One region of the Streptomyces sp. NPDC046821 genome, then DNA from elsewhere that is predicted to be linked to it. Evidence: riboswitches for the same ligand, from Rfam matches in the RefSeq annotation. Region 1 holds a riboswitch; each other region holds the start of a gene.

Region 1 (4,969 bases):
ATCGCTGTTCACCCCAGCCTTCTGACAGGTCGGGTTCGCCCGAGGCGGGCTGCTCGGTCGGCGGAATCGGCGGCGCTTGGGTCACGGGGAAACTCCTGCTGCACGGCGGGGCACGGGGCTCGACGCTGCTTTACGGGACCGGTCTGCCCGGACGGTGCTCGCACCGGCCTTCGAGCGGTCTCCCGATCAGCTATTGACTGAACAGCCAGTCAGTAAGCGAGACTGTGACGGCCCTCACCGGACACTGTCAAGAGTCGTGCACGAGCCGGTCTCACGAGGTTCACCACCCGGCCCCGAACGGCGGACCCCGTGTGTAGGGTTACCGCGTGGCAAGAGTCCGGTTGAGCGTGGCCGAGCGGCGTGAAGAGCTGCTGGGGGCCGCCATCGAACAGATCGAGGCGCGGGGCGTGGCTGCCGTGCGCATCGCCGACGTGGCCGCGGCGCTCGGGGTGAGCAACGCGCTTGTGCTGTACCACTTCTCGACCAAGGAGAAGCTCGTCGCCGCCGCCTTCGCACACGCCGCCGAGGGCGACCTGGCGCATCTGCGCAAGCTCCTCGGCAAGCGGACGACGGCGGTGCGCCGACTGCGTTCGGCGGTGCGCTGGTACGCGCCCACCGGGCAGGCCAAGGGCTGGCGGCTGTGGATCGAGGGCTGGGCGGCGGCGCTGCGCGAACCCGCGCTGCGGGAGGTCACCCGCGATCTCGACAAGCAGTGGAAGGCCGCGCTGACCGAGGTCGTCGCCGAGGGTGTGGCCGCGGGCGAGTTCCAGTGCCCGGATCCGGCGGGCGCGGCGCTGCGCCTGACGGCCCTCCTGGACGGGCTCGCGGTGCAGATGACGGCGTACACGGGGACGGTGTCCCGAACGCGGATGCAGCAGTGGGTGGACGAGGCGCTGGCCCGCGAGCTGGGCCTCGCACGCGAAGACCTGACGGCGACGACGGCGGGCTGACGCGCCTGCCTCGGGATGCCGGGCTGACGCGCCCGCCCCGGGATACAGACGTGGGGAGCCGTCCCGAGGGCCGGCTCCCCTGAAGATCAACTCCCGTCAGAGCGGCAGCAGATCGGGCCGCTTCGCCTCGACGTGGTCCCCGGACGACTCGCCCCGCAGCCGTCGCCCGATCCACGGGACCAGGAACTCACGGGCCCAGTGGATGTCGTCGCGCCGGACCTCCAGCGTGCCGCGCGGCGCCTGCGGCGGCCAGGGCTGGTCCGGGTCGGCGGGCACGTCGACGCCGAGCACCTGGCCCGCCCGCAGCGCGACCCGCGTGTGCCCCTCGGGCGAGAGGTGCAGCCGGTCGTCGTCCCAGGCCCGGCGGTCCTGGACCGTCTTCAGCGACCACAGGTCGAGCACCGGGCAACCATGGCGGTCGGCGATCGCGCGCACATGTCCGTTGTACGTCGCGATCTTGCCGCGCAGATGCTTGAGGACCGGGACGTCACGGGTGTCGAAGCCCGTGGTGACCATGACGGTGCCGACGGCGGAGGTCAGTTTGGCCACGGCCTTCTCGAAGCGTTCCGCGACGTCGTCGGGGTCGGTGCCGGGCCGGATGATGTCGTTGCCGCCGGCGGAGAAGCTCACCAGCTCGGGGGCGAGCTCCATGGCGCGCGGGAGCTGGTCCTCCACGATCTGGTCGAGGAGCTTGCCGCGCACGGCGAGGTTCGCGTACCGGAAGGAGTGCTCGGGGGTCCGGTCGTCCAGGAGGACGGCGAGGCGGTCGGCCCAGCCCACGAAGCTGCCGTCGGGGCCGGGGTCCCCGACGCCTTCGGTGAAGCTGTCCCCCACCGCCGCGTAGGACCGAATCGTGCCGCCGCTGAGTGATCTCGATTCGTTTGCCACAACCACACATCTTTCACCCGGGGATGTGACCTACGCGACCGTAAGGAGGGGTTGACGAGTGGTGACATAGACCACCCGGTCAGTTTCGGCATTCCAGGAATACGGCCCCCGGAGTACGCCCGGAGGGGCGGGCCCGCGCCGGGCCCGCCCCTTCGGTGTCACGCTGCCCGGGTCAGACGGAGACCCCGTGGGCGTTGAGGTACGCGACCGGGTCGACGTCCGAGCCGTAGTACGGGGTGGTGCGGATCTCGAAGTGCAGGTGCGGTCCCGTGACGTTGCCAGTGGCACCCGAGAGGCCGAGCTGCTGGCCCTCGGTCACACTCTGGCCGGTCGAGACGGACAGCGCCGACATGTGGGCGTACTGCGAGTACTTGCCGTCGGGGTGCAGGACGACGACCTCGTTGCCGTACGCGCCGTCGTAGCCGGCGGAGACCACGGTGCCGGCGGCTATGGCCTTGATGGACGTGCCCGTCGGGACGAGGAAGTCCACGCCGGTGTGGTAGCCGCTGGACCACATGGGGCCGGGGGTCTTGTAGGCCGTGCCGATCTTGGCGCCCTGGACGGGCAGCTGGTAGCCGGCGCTGGCGGAGGCCTGGATGGCCAGCGCGGGCGCCGCGGCCGGGGTCGCGGCGTGGGCGCCGGCGGCACCCAGCAGGGGCAGCGCGATCGCGGCGCCACCGGCGACGACCAGGGCGGCGGTGCGGGTGAGGTTCAGGGACTTCGGACGGCGGTGCTTACCCTTCGCGGGCATGGCGGATTCCTCTCCGTCGCCTGCGAGGTGAGCTGTCGGGTTCGGGCTGGAGATGCCCGGCCGGGCCCTGTTCGGGCACGGCTTCACCCCGAGCCGTCGCCGGTGTCCCGGAAACGGCGTTCTACCTGGGTCCCCCGCTCCTGCCGGCACGGATCTGGATGCGGATTCCGGTCGGCGGCAGGATTAGGCGTTCCGTCCGGATTGCGGTGAACGTAAGCGAGCGGGGAGCGCCACGACAAGGCCCGAACGCCCTTGCGCGGCCCGGGTCTTGATCCTTTGCTGATCCACTCCGGAGCACGCCGTCACACTCCGTGGACTCCCGATCTTTGCAACTGTTATTCCTAAGGGGAGTTCAAGGGAGTTCACTCGGCGCGCCCGTCACGCCCGGTCACGGCTATGAGGCTGCTCACATATGACACGCCATGTCACGTCATTTCAGGTCTATTTATGACTAACGAGTCATTCAATGACTTACTGGTTTATTTAGGTCATTCAGGGCGCAATGGCGGCCCCCTTCTGACCCGTCGCGTCGCACATGGTTGCCCCTGGAATCCATGTCGTATCGTCGAGAACGCCCGCAGGCGAACAGCGCCGCGGCCGACCGGGAGGAGCCCCCGTGACGCAGCAGGTCCCGTCCACCGAGCCCGAGTTGGCCGGAGTGCGCAACTTCCGCGATGTGGGCGGCCTCCCCACCGTGGACGGCCGTCGGGTCAAGCAGGGCGTGCTGTTCCGGAGCGGTCACCTCGCGCACGCGACGCCGGAGGACGCCGAGTTCCTCGCCTCGCTCGGGCTGCACACGATCTTCGACTTCCGCAACGCCGCCGACCAGCGCCTCGAAGGCCCCGACGTCACGCTGCCCGGCGTGCGGAACGTGAATCTGCCGCTGACCGACCCGGCGGACGGCGCCGAGTTCTGGAAGATGGTCCGCGACGGCCACATCGACGAGCTGCGCGCGGCCCTGTCCGAGGGCCAGGCGGCGGACCGCATGATCACGTCGTACCGGGCGATCATCAAGGAGCGGACCGCCGAGCACAGCCAGGTGCTGCACGCCATGGCCGAGGACAGCGTGCCCGCGCTCATGCACTGCGCGGCGGGCAAGGACCGCGCGGGTCTCTCGATAGCGGTCACGCTGCTGGCCGTGGGCGTGGAGCGCGACGCGATCGAGGCGGACTACCTGGAGTCGAACGCCGCGCACCGCCGCTACAAGGTGCACCGCTCCAGCGCCGACGAGGACGCGATGTCCCCCGAGGTCATGGAGCTGCTGAGCCCTCTGTTCGACGCGCGCGCCGGCTATCTGGCGGCCGCCTTCGAGACGATCGAGGAGACGTGGGGCTCGGTCGACCGCTACCTGGAGGAAGGCCTCGAGCTGACCCCGGCCGAGCGTGATCGCCTGCGCGAGCACCTCCTCGACTGACCAGGACCAGGACCGGGATCGGGACCGGAACCGGCTCTTGGCCTCACGGCGTCACCCGCGCGAGGCCCCCAGCGTGAACAGCAGGTAGATGAAGGCCGCGACGATGTGCCCGGCGAAGACGTAGACGAGCAGCCGCACCCAGATGCCGCGCGGGAGCCTGTCCTCCACGTCGCGCCGGCGGACGGGGTTCACGGGCCCGGTCACATCACCGGTCACGCCGGTGGTCACGTCGCCGGTCACGTCGTTGGTCTCCGCGTTCATCGCGGGCCTCCCAGGGTCGGTTCGCCGCCGCCGGCCGCCGGTCCGAGACACAGCGCGGCGGACGGGCTCTGCAGCAGGGTGTGGACGAAGAGCAGTTCGGCGCCGCCGCGGTCGGCGGCGGCGATCCGGTGCGGGGTGAGCGAGTCGAAGTGCGCGCTGTCCCCCGCCTCGAGCCCGTACGCGGTGTCCCCGAGGCGCAGCCGCAGCCGCCCTTCGAGGACGTACAGCCACTCCTCGCCGGGGTGGACCCGCACGATGTCGCCCTGGGCGCCGTACGGCACATGGACGCGCAGGGCCTGCATCCCGCGCCCGGGGGAACCGGCCTGGCGATAGATCCAGCCGCCCGCCTCGTTGGGTTCCATGTCACCGGCGCGCACGACGGAGTTCTGGTCCGCCGGAGTCTCCCCCAGGACCTCCGAGACCGTCGTACCGTAGGTGCGGGCGAGGGCGAGCAGCATCGGGAGCGAGGGCTGGCGGCGCCCCGTCTCCAGGCGGGAGAGATGGGCCGGCGAGAGTCCGGCGGCGCGGGCGGCGGCCTCCAGGGTGAGGGCGGCGCGGCGGCGCAGTTCGCGCAGCTGTGGCGCGACGACAGGCAGCTCCGTGGGCTCGGGGCCGGGCTCCGAGGAGTCCGGAGCCGGCTCCGGCAGGGCAGGGCTCATACCGTCGATTGAGCCAGAGCCGTGCCTCTAGGGCAAATTTCTTGCC
Region 2 (4,969 bases), on a different contig from region 1:
GACCGGTCAGCAGGGCCAGTCCCTCCATGATCTGCGCCGTCCCAGTCGTGGTCGCCCGCTCGGAGCTGGCACGCAGCGCGAGTATGTCCGGGTGTTGCTCGATCCCCGGGAATGTGCGTTCGGTCATGTCAGACACCTCCCGTGTCCTTCCGAACCGCGTTCGATGCTCATGGGGAAGAAGGGGAGGAAACCTCTTACTTCCTCCCTACATCATGGTCCACACCCTTCCCCGAGGCGTGGGCCGAACGGCCCCTCACGGGGTACCGGGCGGCGCATAGCGGAGCTCACGTGCGGTGCCCGGCGCGCAGCGGTCGCGGCGTGAGCGTGCCGTCGGGCCCACCGTCGACGCGGGTGCCGAACTCCCGGCTGCGCCGGTCGAGGACGGCACGCAACCACTCGGTGTCCTCGGGCGAGGCATGTTCCAGCCGCATCCTGCGCGCCCGCAGGGGCACCATCCGTACGTCGACCAGCCGTCCGGTGTCGGCCTCCACGGAGACCAGGTACAGCAACCGCAGGTCGTCCCGGTACCGCTCGTAGCCGCCGATGCCCTCGTAGTCGTCGACGAGGTCGCCGCAGCCGTACAGGACGAGCCTGTCCCGGTACACCTCCAGCGGACGCGGATGGTGCGAGGAATGTCCGTGTACGAGGTCCACGCCCGCGTCGACGAGAGCGTGGGCGTAGCTGACCTCGGAGCGGGAGACGGCGTATCCCCAGTTGGGACCCCAGTGGACGGAGGCGACCGCGATGTCCCCCGGCCTGCGGACATGCCGCAGACGGTCGGCGAACGCGGAGGCGGCAGCCATCGACGGTTCCCGGACGACGTCGACACCGGCCCGCTCCCCGGTGGCGGCCCAGCTCTCCGGGATCCCGCTGGACGGCATACCGAAGGAGAAGACCAGCACCCGCCCGCCACTTCCCAGGGGCACGATCGCCGGCTGTCGCGCCCGCACGTCGTCCGGGCCCGCACCAGCCGTCCGCAGCCCCGCCCCCGCCAGGGCATCGAGCGTTTCGTGGAGGCCGCGCGGGCCGAAGTCGAGTACGTGGTTGTTCGCCAGCGAGCAGACGTCGGGCCGGACCGCGGCCAGGCACGGCAGGTTGGCCGGACTCATCCGGTAGTGGACCTCCTTGCCGGGCGCGAAGTCCCCGTCGCCTGTGACGGAGGTCTCAAGATTGACCAGCCGCACGTCAGGCGCGACGTCGTCCAGGACCGACAACGCCTCGCCCCACGGCCAGCGGAAGCCGACGGGCCGGGGGATCGTCCCGCTCGCCGCCTCCGCCAGCCCGACGTAGGCACGGGCATCACGGATGTACGTCTCCCGCAGCGCCGGATCACCCGGGCACGGCAGAATCTGATCGACCCCCCGGCCGAGCATCACGTCCCCGCCGAGGAACAACGTGACCACACCCTCGTACACACCTCCACGCTAAGACCGTCGCCGACGGTGCGCGAAGGGGCGTGGGATAGGCGGAGCGAGCAAAAGGCGCCTGACTTGGCCACTGGCCAGGTCAGGCGCCTTTTCTTGACACTAGTAGGGGTGGGCAGGTCCGCGTCAGGGCCTGCTGGAGCCGGCCTGAAGAGTCAGGCGCCCACCACTGCTACTGCTGCTGTGCGGTGAAACCGTCTGTCAGTACGGGCCGTTCACGTTGTCGATCGAGCCGTACGTGGCGGCCGCGTAGTTGCACGCGGCGGTGATGTTGGCGACCGGGTCGTAGCTGTCCATCGACGTGCCGGCCACGTGGTACGCGGCGAACGTGGGGTCGATGACCTGGAGGAGACCCTTGGAGGGGGTGCCCGCGACGGCGTTGGAGTCCCAGTTGTTGATGGCCTGCGGGTTGCCGGAGGACTCGCGCATGATGTTGCGGTGGATGCCCTCGTAGGAGCCGGGGATCCCGTGCTTGGCCATGATGTCGAGCGACTCCTTGATCCAGCCGTCAAGGTCGTTCGTGTAGGTCTTCTGCGCCGTGGCCACGACCGGCGCGGCCGCCGGGCGCGCGGAGCGGTCGGCCCGGTCGGCGGTCGGCCTGGCGACCGTGGGCGCGGCCGCGTTCTTCGTGCCGAGCGTGAGCTTGAGACCCGGGTGGATCAGGTTCGGCTTGTCGCCGATGACGCTGCGGTTGTCCTCGTAGAGCTTCTTCCAGCCGCCGTCCACGTGGTGCTCGTGGGCGATCTTGGCGAGGGAGTCGCCGTGGACGACTACGTAGGACTCGGGGGCGGCGGCGGTCTTGGCAGCCGGGGCGGTCTTTGCCGCCGGGGCGGCCGGCGCCGCGTCGGCCACGGTCGCGCCGAGCACCGGGAGAACGAGAACGGCTCCGCCCGCGCTCACTGCGGCGATGGTCCGGGCAAGCGTCTTGGCGTTGGGGCGGCGGTGGGTTCCCTTTGCGGGCATGACAAATTTCCTCTCCGTCGCCTGCGAGGTGAGCTGTCGGGTTCGGACGGGAGATGTCCGGTCGCACTGCGTGTGCGACTTCACCCCGAGCCGTTCCGGAATCCGGATCGGCGGCTTACCTGGGTCCCCCGCTCCTGCCGCAAGTTTCTGAGTGGGTGGAGGGTTTCCGGACAGCGGCAGGATTCGGCGTTCCATCCGGAGTGAGGCAGACGTTAAGCGAGAAAGCGCGGACGGAACAAGGCAGGAATTCGGATGCGGAATACGCGGGGTCGGTCCCGGGAGATCGAAAACTCCCCGCCTTCTTTGATCGAAAACCCCAACTTTCTTTGCCTGCAACGGAAGCGGGCCCGGGGAAGATCGAGTTGCCGGCGGTCATTCGTGTGACCCGTTTCACTGAATGGGACGTAGATCGGAATGCCATTCAACGGCGCATCTAAGCCGGATATTTCGCACCAGCGACGCGTAAATGCGGCAGTAAAGTGGCGAGTATCGCTAATTACGCGAAGAGGAATGTTTGCACTCAAGATGGACATAAGGTGCGGGTGGATTTGCGTCACAAAACGGGCATCTAGCCATGAATCATCTCGGTCGATCGGCTGATCGACCGAGAGGGTGGCGGACCCCGCGGTCGCACTGCCTGTCCGTGGGTCGGCCGGCTCAGGAAATCTGTGAGCTCAGATGTCGGGCCTACGCATAGTTTCCGGTCAGTTACTGATTGGCCGTCACTGGCTTGGGGTGCGAATAAGGGATTTATTGCTGCGCGGGAATGCGGGAGCGTGTGCGGACCCTGCGCCCGTGCGCCGAACTCAATGATTGACGCTGTTTCAGAAACCGTGACAACGGTCTCGGCGACGCGGACCGGCTTGCCGCCGGCGCCCGGCTTCACCGTGATCTGGGTGCGGGTCGGGCATGGGCATTCGCGTAGGCCCCATTGACCGTTCCTTGACCCTCGGGTCAGCATCATCCGGAACGCCCCCCCACGCCCGTCCCGCCCGTAACGTCGTGAGGAGCCCGCCTGATGCGCACCCACCCCCGCACGCGGAACACCCGTACACGAGCGCTGTGCACAGCCGTCGCCACCGTCGCGGCCTCCGCCGTCTTAGGGACCGTACTGGTCACCTCGCCGGCCGCGGCCACCGCCACAGCCGCGGAGAGCGAACCCGGCAAGTGCAAGATCTCCGACGATCCGTCCTGGTCCGGCTGGACCGACCACGGTGAACTCGGCGCCACACTGCGGCAGATCGAGAAGACCAGCAAGGGCCGGGTGCGGGTCGATGTCGCCGGGCGCACCACCCAGGGCCGCGAACTGTGGACCGCACGCGTGGGCACCGGCCCCCGCGTCCTGATGGTCACCAGCGCCATTCACGGCAACGAGCGCACCGGCACGGAGGCCCTCATCGGCATCCTCAAGCAGCTCGGTTCGAGCTCAGATCCGCAGGTCGCCGAACTCCTCAGCAAAGTCACCCTGGTCGCGATGCCGATGGTGAACCCGGACGGCGGCGAGCTCAACCGTCGTATCGACGTACGTTCCTGGGACCAGACCGTCGCGCAGTTCCCGCAGCTGGCCGGGGCGCCGCGTGCCTGGTACCACAGCCTCAGCGGCGACGGCATCGACCAGCCCGGCTATGACCTCAACCGGGACTTCAACCCGGATCTGAACTACGTCCCGAAGGCCTCCGACCTCCCCGGCGAGCAGACCGGCGCCGGCTTCTTCCTCACTCCCGAGTCACGCGCGATCCGCGACACGTACGTGAAGATGCGCAACGAGAAGGGAGCCGTCGACGCGTTCATCGATCTGCACCACATGGGTCCCTGCGAGCGCGTCTCGGGCGGCCCGCAGGACGGCAAGCTGATCACGGTCTCGCTGGACTATCCGCCGCTCGGCGTGAACGACGGGGCCAAGTACAAGAAGCAGTGGCCGAAGCTGGACCAGGACAAGTCCCGCCGCTACGCGCTCACCGTGGCCAACGGCATCGCCGACGCGTACGGCGAGCAGTCGAGGCTCGCCGCGACCGGCCGCTACCTCCATCCCGACGCGCGCGAATACGCCGGCCAGGGCCGCTCCGCCTTCGCCCTCAACGGAACCGGCACGGTCCTCTTCGAAGTCCGCGGCCAGCAGGACGACTTGGGGCAGAAGCAGCGCGGCATGTTCGTCCAGTCCGTGCGTACCGGAGTGGAGTCCCTGCTGACGGGCCTGGCCACGGGCAGCGCCGACCGGGTCGACGGCGACGACTTCTTCAAGCTGCCGGACTATGGGTGGGAGACCTCGGCGGACTGACCCCGCTGCCCTCCTGCGCTGTGGTGCCCGGCCCCGCGGGGCCGGGCACCACCAGAAGTCTCTAGGCGTTGCTCCACCCAGTCGTGCTGGAATACAAGTCCACCAGGTCCACCACGAAGACCAGGGTCGAGCCCGGCGGGATCAGCGGCGAGGGCGACTGATTGCCGTAGCCGAGACGCGGGGGAACGATGATCTCGCGCCGACCGCCGACCTTCATCCCCTTCACCCCTCGGTCCCAGCCCTTGATGACCCTGCCGCTGCCCAGGGCGAACTTGAACGGCTCACCCCGGTCCCAGGAGGCGTC
Region 3 (4,969 bases), on a different contig from region 1:
TACCACCACACGCCCATCGGTTCGATGACGGACCTGGACGCGGCCACCCTGGAGGACGCGCGGAACTTCTTCCGCACCTACTACGCGCCCAACAACGCCGTCCTCTCCGTCGTCGGGGACATCGACCCCGAGCAGGCGCTGGCCTGGGTCGACAAGTACTTCGGCTCCATCCCGCGGCACGACGGCAAGCTGCCCCCGCGTGACGGTTCGCTGCCCGAGCGCATCGGTCAGGAGCTGCGCGAGGTCGTCGAGGAGGAGGTCCCGGCGCGTGCGCTGATGGCCGCCTACCGGCTGCCCGCGGACGGCACGCGCGCGTGCGACGCGGCCGACCTGGCGCTCACGGTCCTCGGCGGCGGCGAGTCGTCCCGGATCTACAACCGTCTCGTCCGCCGTGACCAGACCGCCGTCGCCGCCGGCTTCGGCCTGATGCGGCTCTCGGGGGCGCCCTCCGTGGGCTGGCTGGACGTGAAGACGTCCGGTGACGTCGAGGTCCCGGTGATCGAGGCGGCTGTCGACGAGGAGCTGGAGCGGTTCGTCACGGAGGGCCCGACTCCGGAGGAAATGGAGCGCGCCCAGGCCCAGTTGGAGCGAGAGTGGCTCGACCGGCTCGGCACGGTCGCGGGCCGCGCCGACGAACTGTGCAAGTACGCCGTTCTGTTCGGCGACCCGCAGCTCGCCCTGACCGCCGTCCAGCGCGTCCTCGACATCACCGCCGAGGAGGTCCACGAGGTGGCCAAGGCCCATCTGCGCCCCGACAACCGCGCGGTGCTCGTCTACGAACCCACGGCCCCCGAAGAAGCCGACGAAGCCGAAGAAGCAGATGAGATGGCCGACGTGACGGCGGACGCGACCGCAGAAGAGGAGGCGGGCAAGTGACCGAGCTCGCGACCATGGACTTCCACCCGCAGCCCCAGGCCGGCGCGCCCAAGCCGTGGGCGTTCCCCGCCCCCGAGCGCGGCACGCTCGACAACGGCCTGACGGTCCTGCGCTGCCACCGCCCCGGCCAGCAGGTCGTCGCCGTGGAGGTCAATCTCGCCGCCCCCCTGGACGCCGAGCCTGCCGGCCTCGACGGCGTCGCCAACATCATGGCGAGGGCCTTCTCCGAAGGCACCGACAAGCTCGCCGCCGAGGAGTTCGCGGCCGAGCTCGAACGCTGCGGCGCGACCCTGGACGCGTACGTCGACCACCCGGGCGTACGGGTCTCCCTCGAAGTGCCCGTCTCCCGGCTGCCGAAGGCGCTCGGCCTGCTCGCCGACGCCCTCAGGGCGCCCGCGTTCGACGCCAAGGAGATCGCCCGCCTGGTGCGCAACCGGCTCGACGAGATCCCGCACGAGACGGCCAACCCGGCCTACCGCGCCGCCAAGGAGCTCTCCAAGCAGCTCTTCCCGGCCACCGCGCGCGTGTCCCGCCCCCGCAAGGGCACCGAGGAGACGGTCACCCCCATCGACGCGGCAGCCGTGCGCGCGTTCTACGAGCAGCACGTGAGCCCGGCGACGGCGACCGCGGTCGTCGTGGGCGACCTCGCCGGCACCGACCTCGACGCCCTCCTCGCGGAGACGCTCGGCGCCTGGACGGGAGGCCCGGCACAGCCGCGTCCCGTGCCGCCGGTGACCGCCGACGACCGCGGCCGCGTCGTGATCGTCGACCGGCCCGGCGCCGTACAGACGCAGCTGCGCATCGGCCGCGTCGGCTCCGACAAGCACGACCGGGTCTGGCCGGCGCAGGTGCTCGGCACGTACTGCCTGGGCGGCACCCTCACGTCGCGTCTGGACCGGGTCCTGCGCGAGGAGAAGGGCTACACCTACGGCGTGCGCGCGTTCGGCCAGGTGCTGCTCTCGGCGGCGGACGGGACGGGCGCCTCGCTGCTCAGCATCAGCGGTTCCGTGGACACCCCGAACACGGGTCCGGCGCTCGACGACCTGTGGAAGGTTCTCCGTACGCTCGCCGAGGAGGGCCTGACCGACGCCGAACGGGACGTCGCCGTGCAGAACTTGGTGGGCGTTGCCCCGCTCAAGTTCGAGACCGCCGCGGCCGTCGCGGGGACGCTCGCCGACCAGGTCGAGCAGCACCTGCCCGACGACTTCCAGGCGGAGCTGTACCGCCGGCTCGCCGCGACGGGCACCGTGGAGGCCACCGCGGCCGTCGTGAACGCCTTCCCGGCCGACCGCCTGGTGACGGTGCTCGTGGGTGACGCGGCGCAGATCGAGGAGCCCGTCCGGGCGCTCGGCATCGGAGAGGTGACCGTCGTCACCGGCTGACCGAGAGCCGGACCGAGAGTCTGGCCGAGAGTCGGACAACACGGACAACTTGCGGCCCCGGTGGGTGAGATGACCACCGGGGCCCTCGTATGTCCGAATTGGGCCGGTGGTTGCCTGTCTGCCCTGTGTCATGCACAACAAAAGCGCGGTTTTGTTTGTTGATTGAAAGTTGACCCGCTTAGCGTCGGTCCGGCTGTCCGCCAGAAGTACGCCGCGCCCGCGGCACCGGGCAGCCATCGCCGAGTCCCCCAAGGCGCGAGCCGGGGGAGCCGGGGACCCACCGCAGTCCCTGGGGTGAATCGGACGCCCTTCCCGAAGGGTGTCCGTAGGAGACCTTCCTGCTCCGAACCCGTCAGCTAACCCGGTAGGCGAGAAGGAGGGAAAGGATTCAGCGCCCCATGGCGTTCACCCGTGCCACCGGGAAGCACCGTCGCCCGAGCCGGTTCACGCGTACCACCGCGAATGTCGCCGGCGTCGCCGCGATCACCACGACCGGTGTCATCGGAGGCCTCGCCTCCCCCGCCCTCGCCGCCGAGCACACGGCCATGGAGCAGACAGGCCTGACCAAGGCCATCTCCATCGGTGACTCGCTCGCCGAGCAGATCGACGCGCAGGCCGCCGCCCAGCAGCAGGCCGCCGAGGAAGCCGCCGCGAAGGCCAAGGCGGAGGCCGAGGCCGAGGCGGAGGCCGCGCGACAGGCCGAAGAAGCCAAGCGCAAGGCGGAGGCCAAGGCCAAGGCCGAACGCGAGGCCAAGCAGCGCGCCGCCCGCGAGGCCGAGCGCAAGCGCCTGAACACCTACGTCATGCCGATCACCGGCTCGTACGTGTCCACCGGGTACAAGGCCAGCAGTGGACTGTGGTCCTCCGGCAGCCACACCGGCATCGACTTCCACGCGGCCAGCGGTACCTCCGTCCACGCCGTGGGCTCGGGCACGGTCGTCGAGGCCGGCTGGGGCGGCGCCTACGGCAACAACATCGTGATCAAGATGAATGACGGTACGTACACGCAGTACGGTCACCTGTCGTCCATCGGCGTCTCCGTCGGCCAGACCGTCACGCCCGGCCAGCAGATCGGCCTCTCCGGGGCGACCGGCAACACCACGGGCCCGCACCTCCACTTCGAGGCCCGCACGGGCCCCGACTACGGCTCTGACATCGACCCCGTCGCGTACCTGCGCGGCCACGGCGTGAACGTCTGACGCCCGTCCACACTGCCAACGACGAAAGCCCCGGCTCACCGAGCCGGGGCTTTCGACGTTACGAGTCCTACGCGTCCAGGGTGCGGCCTAGACCGTCTCGGGAAGCTCGTCCAGCCCCTCGGCGACAAGCTTGGCCAGGCGGTCGAGCGCGACCTCCGCGCCCTCGGCGTCCGAGGCCAGGGTGATCTCCTCGCCGCCCTCGGCACCCAGGCCGAGCACCGCGAGCATGGAGGCGGCGTTGACGGGGTTGCCGTCGGCCTTGGCGATCGTCACGGGGACGCCGGCCGCCGTGGCCGCGCGGACGAAGATGGAGGCGGGGCGGGCGTGGAGGCCCTCGGTCCAGCCGACGTTGACGCGGCGCTCAGCCATGTGTTGCTGCCCTTCAGGATGCTCACAGTTGTCTAGACCAGTGTCCCACACCGGTGGACGTGACCGCTGTGAGCCCTTCGCGCCGCACGCACGCGCGCGTCGGCCCTCATAGCCTGCCTGCGGCCCGCGCACCCCGCGACCGGTGCGCCACCGCGCGCGTACGCCCGCACATCGCCGGCACCCAGCCCGCACGCCACCGGCGCCCCGAGCCCGCGAACCGCGCCCGCACGCCCCGCCCACACACCCCGCGAACCACTCGCGCCGCACCCCCCACGACTGTCCGTCCCGAGCCGTACGCTTGCCCCATGCAGACCCCGTCGGACCGGCACACGTACCCCGCCCACTGGGAAGCAGACGTGGTGCTGCGCGACGGCGGCACCGCGCGCATCAGGCCCATCACCACCGAGGACGCCGAGCGGCTCACGAACTTCTACGAGCAGGTCTCGGACGAGTCGAAGTACTACCGCTTCTTCGCGCCCTACCCGCGCCTGTCCGCCAAGGACGTGCACCGCTTCACCCATCACGACTACGTGGACCGGGTGGGCCTCGCGGCCACCGTGGGCGGCGAGTTCATCGCGACCGTCCGCTACGACCGCATCAACGAGCAGGGGATGCCCGCCTCCGCGCCCGCCGACGAGGCCGAGGTCGCCTTCCTCGTGCAGGACGCCCACCAGGGGAGGGGCGTCGCCTCCACGCTCCTGGAGCACATCGCCGCCGTCGCCCGCGAGCGCGGCATCCGCCGCTTCGCCGCCGAGGTGCTGCCCGCCAACATCAAGATGATCAAGGTGTTCACGGACGCCGGGTACACCCAGAAGCGTCGCTTCGAGGACGGCGTCGTCCGCCTGGAGTTCGACCTCGAACCCACCGATGCCTCGCTCGCCGTGCAGCGCGCGCGTGAACAGCGCGCCGAGGCCCGCTCGGTGCGCGGGCTGCTCGCCCCCGGTTCCGTCGCCGTGGTCGGCGTGGGCCGCGCCCCCGGCGGAGTCGGCCGCAGCGTCCTCGACAACCTCCGCGACGCCGGCTTCACGGGCCGCCTGCACGCCGTGAACAAGGCGTTCCCCGACGACCTGCGGGACCTCGACGGCGTCCCCGCCCACCGCTCCGTCCACGACATCGACGCCGCCGAAGCGGTCGACCTCGCCG
Region 4 (4,969 bases), on a different contig from region 1:
TGTTCTCCGAGCTCGCCGAGGTGCACGACTCGGGCCGGACCGACATCACGACCGCCGACCTTCTGCAGCACCTGGCGCTGCGCATGTCCCGCCAGGACGACCACGGCGACGGCGACGGCCGGTAGGCCGCCCCGCACGGCACCGGAAGCCGACCAGGAAGGGAGCCGGCCACGCGTCTCGGACGCGTGGCCGGCTCCCTTTTTCGGTTCCCGCAAGACCGTACGTCCTGTACATTTTTTACAGAGAGACGTCAGTGACAGATTTCCGCGCTCACGGAGGCACGCACGATGTACCGACCTTCCGCCCGTCACGTCCTGCCCGAGTTCACCGAGCGCACCTCGGCCGGGGTCCACACCTACGACCCGTACGGGAAGCTCCTGGAGGAACGGATCGTCCTGCTCGGGACCCCGGTCGACGACATCTCGGCGAACGACGTGATGGCGCAGTTCATGCACCTCGAATACGCCGCGCCGGACCGGGACATCTCGCTGTACATCAACTCCCCCGGCGGCTCGTTCAGTGCGATGACGGCGATCTACGACACGATGCAGTTCGTCTCCTGTGACATCGAGACCATCTGCCTGGGTCAGGCCTCGTCGGCGGCCGCCGTGCTGTTGGCCGCCGGGACACCGGGGAAGCGGGCCGTGCTGCCCGGGGCGCGGGTGCTGCTGCGCCAGCCCGAACTGCCCGAGCCCGCGCAGGGCCAGCCGACCGACCTGGAGATCCAGGCCCGCGAACTTGTGCGTATGCGCGCCCAGCTGGAGGAACTGCTCGCGCGGCACACCGGGCAGAGCCGCGAGCGCGTCGGCGCCGACATCGAGCGGGACACGATCCTGCGCGCCCAGGACGCCGTGGAGTACGGGCTCGTGGACCGCGTCGTCGAGAACCGCAACGCCACCCCCGGCACCAGGTGAGCCCGCGATGCTCCCGCCCGAACCACTCCCGCTGCCCGCGCTGACCCGCGCCGAGTGCGAACTCCTTGACAGCTACCTGGAAGTGGTCGACCTGCTGGGCCGGATCAACCCGGCGCTCAGCGGCCACACGTACGGCGGACTCCGGGCCGCGCAGGCCCTGGTCGGCAAAGCCACCGCTCTCAGAGACGCCCTGACGGTCATGCACCAGCGCGGCGAGAGCGAGGTCCACGCGACGACACTGGCCCAGGCTCTGCGGATCCTCGACGGAGAGAGGAGGACACAGAGGGTCACCGTGCCGCCGGAGCCGGTCATTTGACGGCATGTCCGGGACGAGGACGGTCGTTCCTGACCCCGAGTCGGAAGCCCTCGTTCACGGCATCCGGTTTCCCTAGCCGAAACGGGCCAGAAGAGCTACCCACGTACGGCGTAGAAATGCCCCTTTTTTCGGTACCGCAAGACTTGCGGTGAATGCGTGAACGGAGCGCGAGATCTGGCGTTCCGGTGCTGGTGCGGGCTCCGTTGGGAACTTCACGTAATTGCGTAAAAGGGTGTTGTCCACCCATTCAGGCCAGTCGTGAGGACCCTCACGAAACGCCGGTTCGGGTCGGCATTCCCGCTCTTCGTGCGTGAGGATCCATGGCGACGACAAGCCCCCGCCACCACGGCGGGGCGGTCCGGGCGGACGCCGAGTCCTGCCGCCGCGCGGATGCCAGGTCGACGGAAGTGGATCGGCAGGAGTGGAGGACCCGAGCACGACGGGCCGCCGGAGCAGTTCTCCGGACCGGTCCTTGGGGTGAAGCCGCACACCGCGGCCGGGCAACTTCGCCAGCCCGAATCCGACAGGTCATCCTTCACAGGCGGCTGACGAAGGGTTGCGCATGATCACGCTCAATCGTGTCCCGTCGCTGCTGACCCGGGCCGGCACCGCCTCGGCCCTCACCCTCGCCGTAGCGGGTGGCAGCGTCATGGTCCCGGGAGCCTCGGCCGAAGCGGCCGCGGCACCACTGGCGACGAAGGCACTCCAGATCGCGGCCTCCAAGGCGGGCAGCCCCTACGTGTGGGGCGGCTCGGGGCCACGCAGTTTCGACTGTTCGGGCCTGACGGCCTACTCGTTCAAGCGGGCGGGCAAAACCCTGCCACGCACCGCCGCACAGCAGTACAACAAGACCCGCCATATCTCCGCCGCGCATCGTCAGCGCGGTGACCTAGTGTTCTTCCATTCGGGCGGGTACGTCTACCACGTCGGCATCTACGCCGGGAAGGGAAAGATCTGGCACTCGCCGAGAACCGGACAGGTGGTGAAGCTGGAGCGGATCTGGTCGGACAGCGTCTGGTACGGACGCGTCGGCTAGGGCGCCGAAAGGGGGCGGGCGGAGACAGTCGTCCAGGCCGTCCCCGCCCGCCCCGCGCCGCCTGAATCCGCGCCATGGGGTACTCGTGGTCGTATGGAACAGGACCGACCCCCCGGCGACGAGCCGTCGCAGCGCGAGCCGGGCCCCGCGGACGCGGGCCAGGACCGGCACGAGACGCCGCTGCAACGCGCGGACCGGAACTTCTCCGAGCTGCTCCAGGAAGTGCGGGTCACCCAGACGGGCGTCCAGATCCTGTTCGCCTTCCTGCTGACGATCGTGTTCAGCGCGCGGTTCCCGTCGCTCGAGGAGTGGCAGCAGTCCACCTACATCGCGACGCTGCTGCTCGCCGTCCTCGCCGCCGCGCTGTTCACGGCGCCGGCGGCGTTGCACCGGGTGCTGTTCCGGCACCACGCCAAGCCGCTGCTCGTCCAGATGTCGTCGTGGTTCACCGGGGCCGGCCTGGCCGTGCTGATGTTCGCCCTGACCGGTTCGGTGCTGCTCGCCGTGTCGGTCGCCGCGGGGCCCACCGCGGGCATCGCGGCGGCGGCGAGCACGTTCGTGGTCCTGGCGGGCCTGTGGGAGGTGCTGCCGCGTCTCGTGCGGCGCTCGGTCATCCGCGCCCAGGAGGAGCTGGAGTCCCGCTCACGGCAGTAGTCCGGCCTGCGGTACGGGGACCGTCCAGGGCAGGGCGATCCACACCGTCTTGCCGCCTTCGGCGGTGGGTGTGACCGACAGGCTTCCGCCGCACTCGGCGGCCAGCCAGCGGATGATCACCATGCCGCGCCCGTTGTCCTGCTGGACGGCGGCCGGCAGCCGCTTGGGGAAGCGCGGGTGGCTGTCGGTGACGCCGATGCGCAGCTGCTCGTCACGCTCCAGATGGAGGTCGACGGTGAAGGTGGGCGACTCGCCCCTGGTGTGCATCACGGCGTTGGTGGCGAGTTCGGAGACGATGAGCCGGACGGTGTCGGCCGCTTCCGCCTCGCGCGGCATTCCCCACTCGACGAGTACGTCGCTCACGTAGGTGCGGGCCGTTGAGACCGAGGCGGGATCGCTCGGCAGAGTGACGGATGCTTCCTGGTGATCTGCCATGGCGACGTCGTCCCTTTCGTGCCGGGGCCCGAATCCGACACATGGCGGATGACCTGAGGCGCCCCCGGACCGGTGCTTCGCGCCAGACTGCCACTCCGGCGGGGCCATTGGTGCCGATCCCCGGAGATATGCATATATCTGTCGCTCGATGCGGTGAACTCTCGGGCGGCGGACCGCATTTGGGCGTACGTCGCCGGCTTCCTCTACCGTCTGCTCAGAACATCGATCCGCCGGGCCGGAAGGAGCCGGTGCGTGGGGCCGGAGGAACCGGTCCGTGAGGCGGGCAGTCGAGGAGACGCGATGAGACAGGGTCCGGCGGTGCGACGCCGCAGGCTCGGCGCCGAGTTGCGCGGGTTGCGCGCCCGCGCGGGGCTCACCAGTGGCGAGGCCGCCCGGCTGGTCGGCTGGCACCAGTCGAAGGTGAGCCGTATCGAGACGGGACGCAGCGGCGTGAAGGCGTCGGACGTCCGTCTCCTGCTGGACGCGTTCGAGGTCTCGGACGCGTCCTTACGGGATCTCCTGATCGCGCTGGCCGGGTCGGAGGACGGGAGCGGCGGCCAGGACTGGTGGCACCCTTACCGGAGTCTTCTGCCGCCCGCGTACCGGGATTTCATCAGCCTGGAGTCGCAGGCGTGCCGGGTCAGGACCGTCGAGACGTCGGTCGTGCCGGGTCTCCTCCAGACCCCGAACTATGCGCGCGCGGTGACCCGGGCGGCGGTCGACGGGCTGCCGGAGGGCCAGCTGGACGCGCTGGTCGAGGTGCGGATCGCGCGGCAGGACGTGCTGCGTTCGGCGTCGCCGATCAGGCTCAGCGCGGTGCTCGACGAGGCGGTGCTGCGGCGCCGGGTGGGCGGTCCGCTGGTGATGCTGGAGCAGCTGCGTCATCTCGCGGCCGTGGCGCGGCTGCCGCACGTACGGATTCAGGTCCTGCCGTTCTCCGCCGGGGAACATGTCGGACTGACCGGGCCTTTCGTCGTGTTCTCTTTTCCGAACACTTCTGATCTTGACGTGGTAGTTCTCGACCATTTGACGAGTAGCCTCTATCTGGAGCGGAAAGAAGACCTCAGGGCGTACTCGGACGCCTTCGACTCCCTTCAAGATCTCGCTCTTTCGCCCGAGGACTCGTTGGACTTCATCGCCGGGATCGCCGGAGCGCACCGCGCCTCCGGACAGTGAACGCAGGTCAGGAGGCACCATGTCCGCACGACGTCGGTACGCCCCATCCACCGCGGTTCCCAGCACGGCCCTGCACGACGCGCCATGGCGGCGGAGCAGTCGCAGTACCGGAATGAACAACTGCGTCGAGACGGCGCCCCTGAGTTCGGGCCCCACGGCGGGGCTGTTCGCCGTGCGCGACTCCAAGCGCACGGCCGGGCCCGCCCTGCTGTTCTCGCCCTCCGCCTGGGAAGGGTTCCTCAGCCTGCTGCGGTGAACGCCGAGTCGGGAGCGGTGCGGCTGATCACGCGTACGGCCTCGGTGATCTGATCGTCGGTCAGGTCGCCGCGGGCGGTCAGCCGCAGCCGCGAGATGCCGTCCGGCACGGACGGCGGACGGAAGCAGCCGACCGCGAGGCCCGCCTCGCGGCAGTCCGCCGCCCACCGCACGGCCTCGTCC

The links. Region 1 has a riboswitch for cyclic di-AMP ahead of ABZ893_RS03050 (M23 family metallopeptidase). Riboswitches for the same ligand answer to the same signal wherever they lie in the genome.
Region 2: linked by a shared signal. The riboswitch ahead of ABZ893_RS07475 (LysM peptidoglycan-binding domain-containing protein) and the one ahead of ABZ893_RS03050 (M23 family metallopeptidase) in region 1 are both predicted to bind cyclic di-AMP.
Region 3: linked by a shared signal. The riboswitch ahead of ABZ893_RS05810 (M23 family metallopeptidase) and the one ahead of ABZ893_RS03050 (M23 family metallopeptidase) in region 1 are both predicted to bind cyclic di-AMP.
Region 4: linked by a shared signal. The riboswitch ahead of ABZ893_RS31130 (C40 family peptidase) and the one ahead of ABZ893_RS03050 (M23 family metallopeptidase) in region 1 are both predicted to bind cyclic di-AMP.

Annotation. Positions count from the first base shown of each region.
Region 1 is NZ_JBEYYB010000001.1:651,753-656,721, forward strand. It holds gene ABZ893_RS03035 (APC family permease) at 1-85, opposite strand, end outside; gene ABZ893_RS03040 (TetR/AcrR family transcriptional regulator) at 327-950, shown strand; gene ABZ893_RS03045 (SGNH/GDSL hydrolase family protein) at 1,047-1,838, opposite strand; gene ABZ893_RS03050 (M23 family metallopeptidase) at 2,011-2,589, opposite strand; cyclic di-AMP (ydaO/yuaA leader) riboswitch at 2,594-2,789, opposite strand; gene ABZ893_RS03055 (tyrosine-protein phosphatase) at 3,206-4,003, shown strand; gene ABZ893_RS03060 (DUF6126 family protein) at 4,055-4,264, opposite strand; gene ABZ893_RS03065 (XRE family transcriptional regulator) at 4,261-4,923, opposite strand.
Region 2 is NZ_JBEYYB010000003.1:203,002-207,970, forward strand. It holds gene ABZ893_RS07465 (SPW repeat protein) at 1-127, opposite strand, end outside; gene ABZ893_RS07470 (CapA family protein) at 285-1,415, opposite strand; gene ABZ893_RS07475 (LysM peptidoglycan-binding domain-containing protein) at 1,626-2,387, opposite strand; cyclic di-AMP (ydaO/yuaA leader) riboswitch at 2,391-2,586, opposite strand; gene ABZ893_RS07480 (M14 family metallopeptidase) at 3,406-4,665, shown strand; gene ABZ893_RS07485 (FKBP-type peptidyl-prolyl cis-trans isomerase) at 4,727-4,969, opposite strand, start outside.
Region 3 is NZ_JBEYYB010000002.1:504,926-509,894, reverse strand. It holds gene ABZ893_RS05820 (pitrilysin family protein) at 1-876, shown strand, start outside; gene ABZ893_RS05815 (pitrilysin family protein) at 873-2,258, shown strand; cyclic di-AMP (ydaO/yuaA leader) riboswitch at 2,486-2,644, shown strand; gene ABZ893_RS05810 (M23 family metallopeptidase) at 2,657-3,457, shown strand; gene ABZ893_RS05805 (HPr family phosphocarrier protein) at 3,545-3,826, opposite strand; gene ABZ893_RS05800 (GNAT family N-acetyltransferase) at 4,132-4,969, shown strand, end outside.
Region 4 is NZ_JBEYYB010000017.1:114,519-119,487, forward strand. It holds gene ABZ893_RS31115 (hypothetical protein) at 1-125, shown strand, start outside; gene ABZ893_RS31120 (ATP-dependent Clp protease proteolytic subunit) at 288-914, shown strand; gene ABZ893_RS31125 (hypothetical protein) at 922-1,230, shown strand; cyclic di-AMP (ydaO/yuaA leader) riboswitch at 1,620-1,789, shown strand; gene ABZ893_RS31130 (C40 family peptidase) at 1,793-2,266, shown strand; gene ABZ893_RS31135 (DUF6328 family protein) at 2,360-2,920, shown strand; gene ABZ893_RS31140 (ATP-binding protein) at 2,909-3,355, opposite strand; gene ABZ893_RS31145 (helix-turn-helix transcriptional regulator) at 3,656-4,531, shown strand; gene ABZ893_RS31150 (DUF397 domain-containing protein) at 4,551-4,787, shown strand; gene ABZ893_RS31155 (8-amino-7-oxononanoate synthase) at 4,771-4,969, opposite strand, start outside.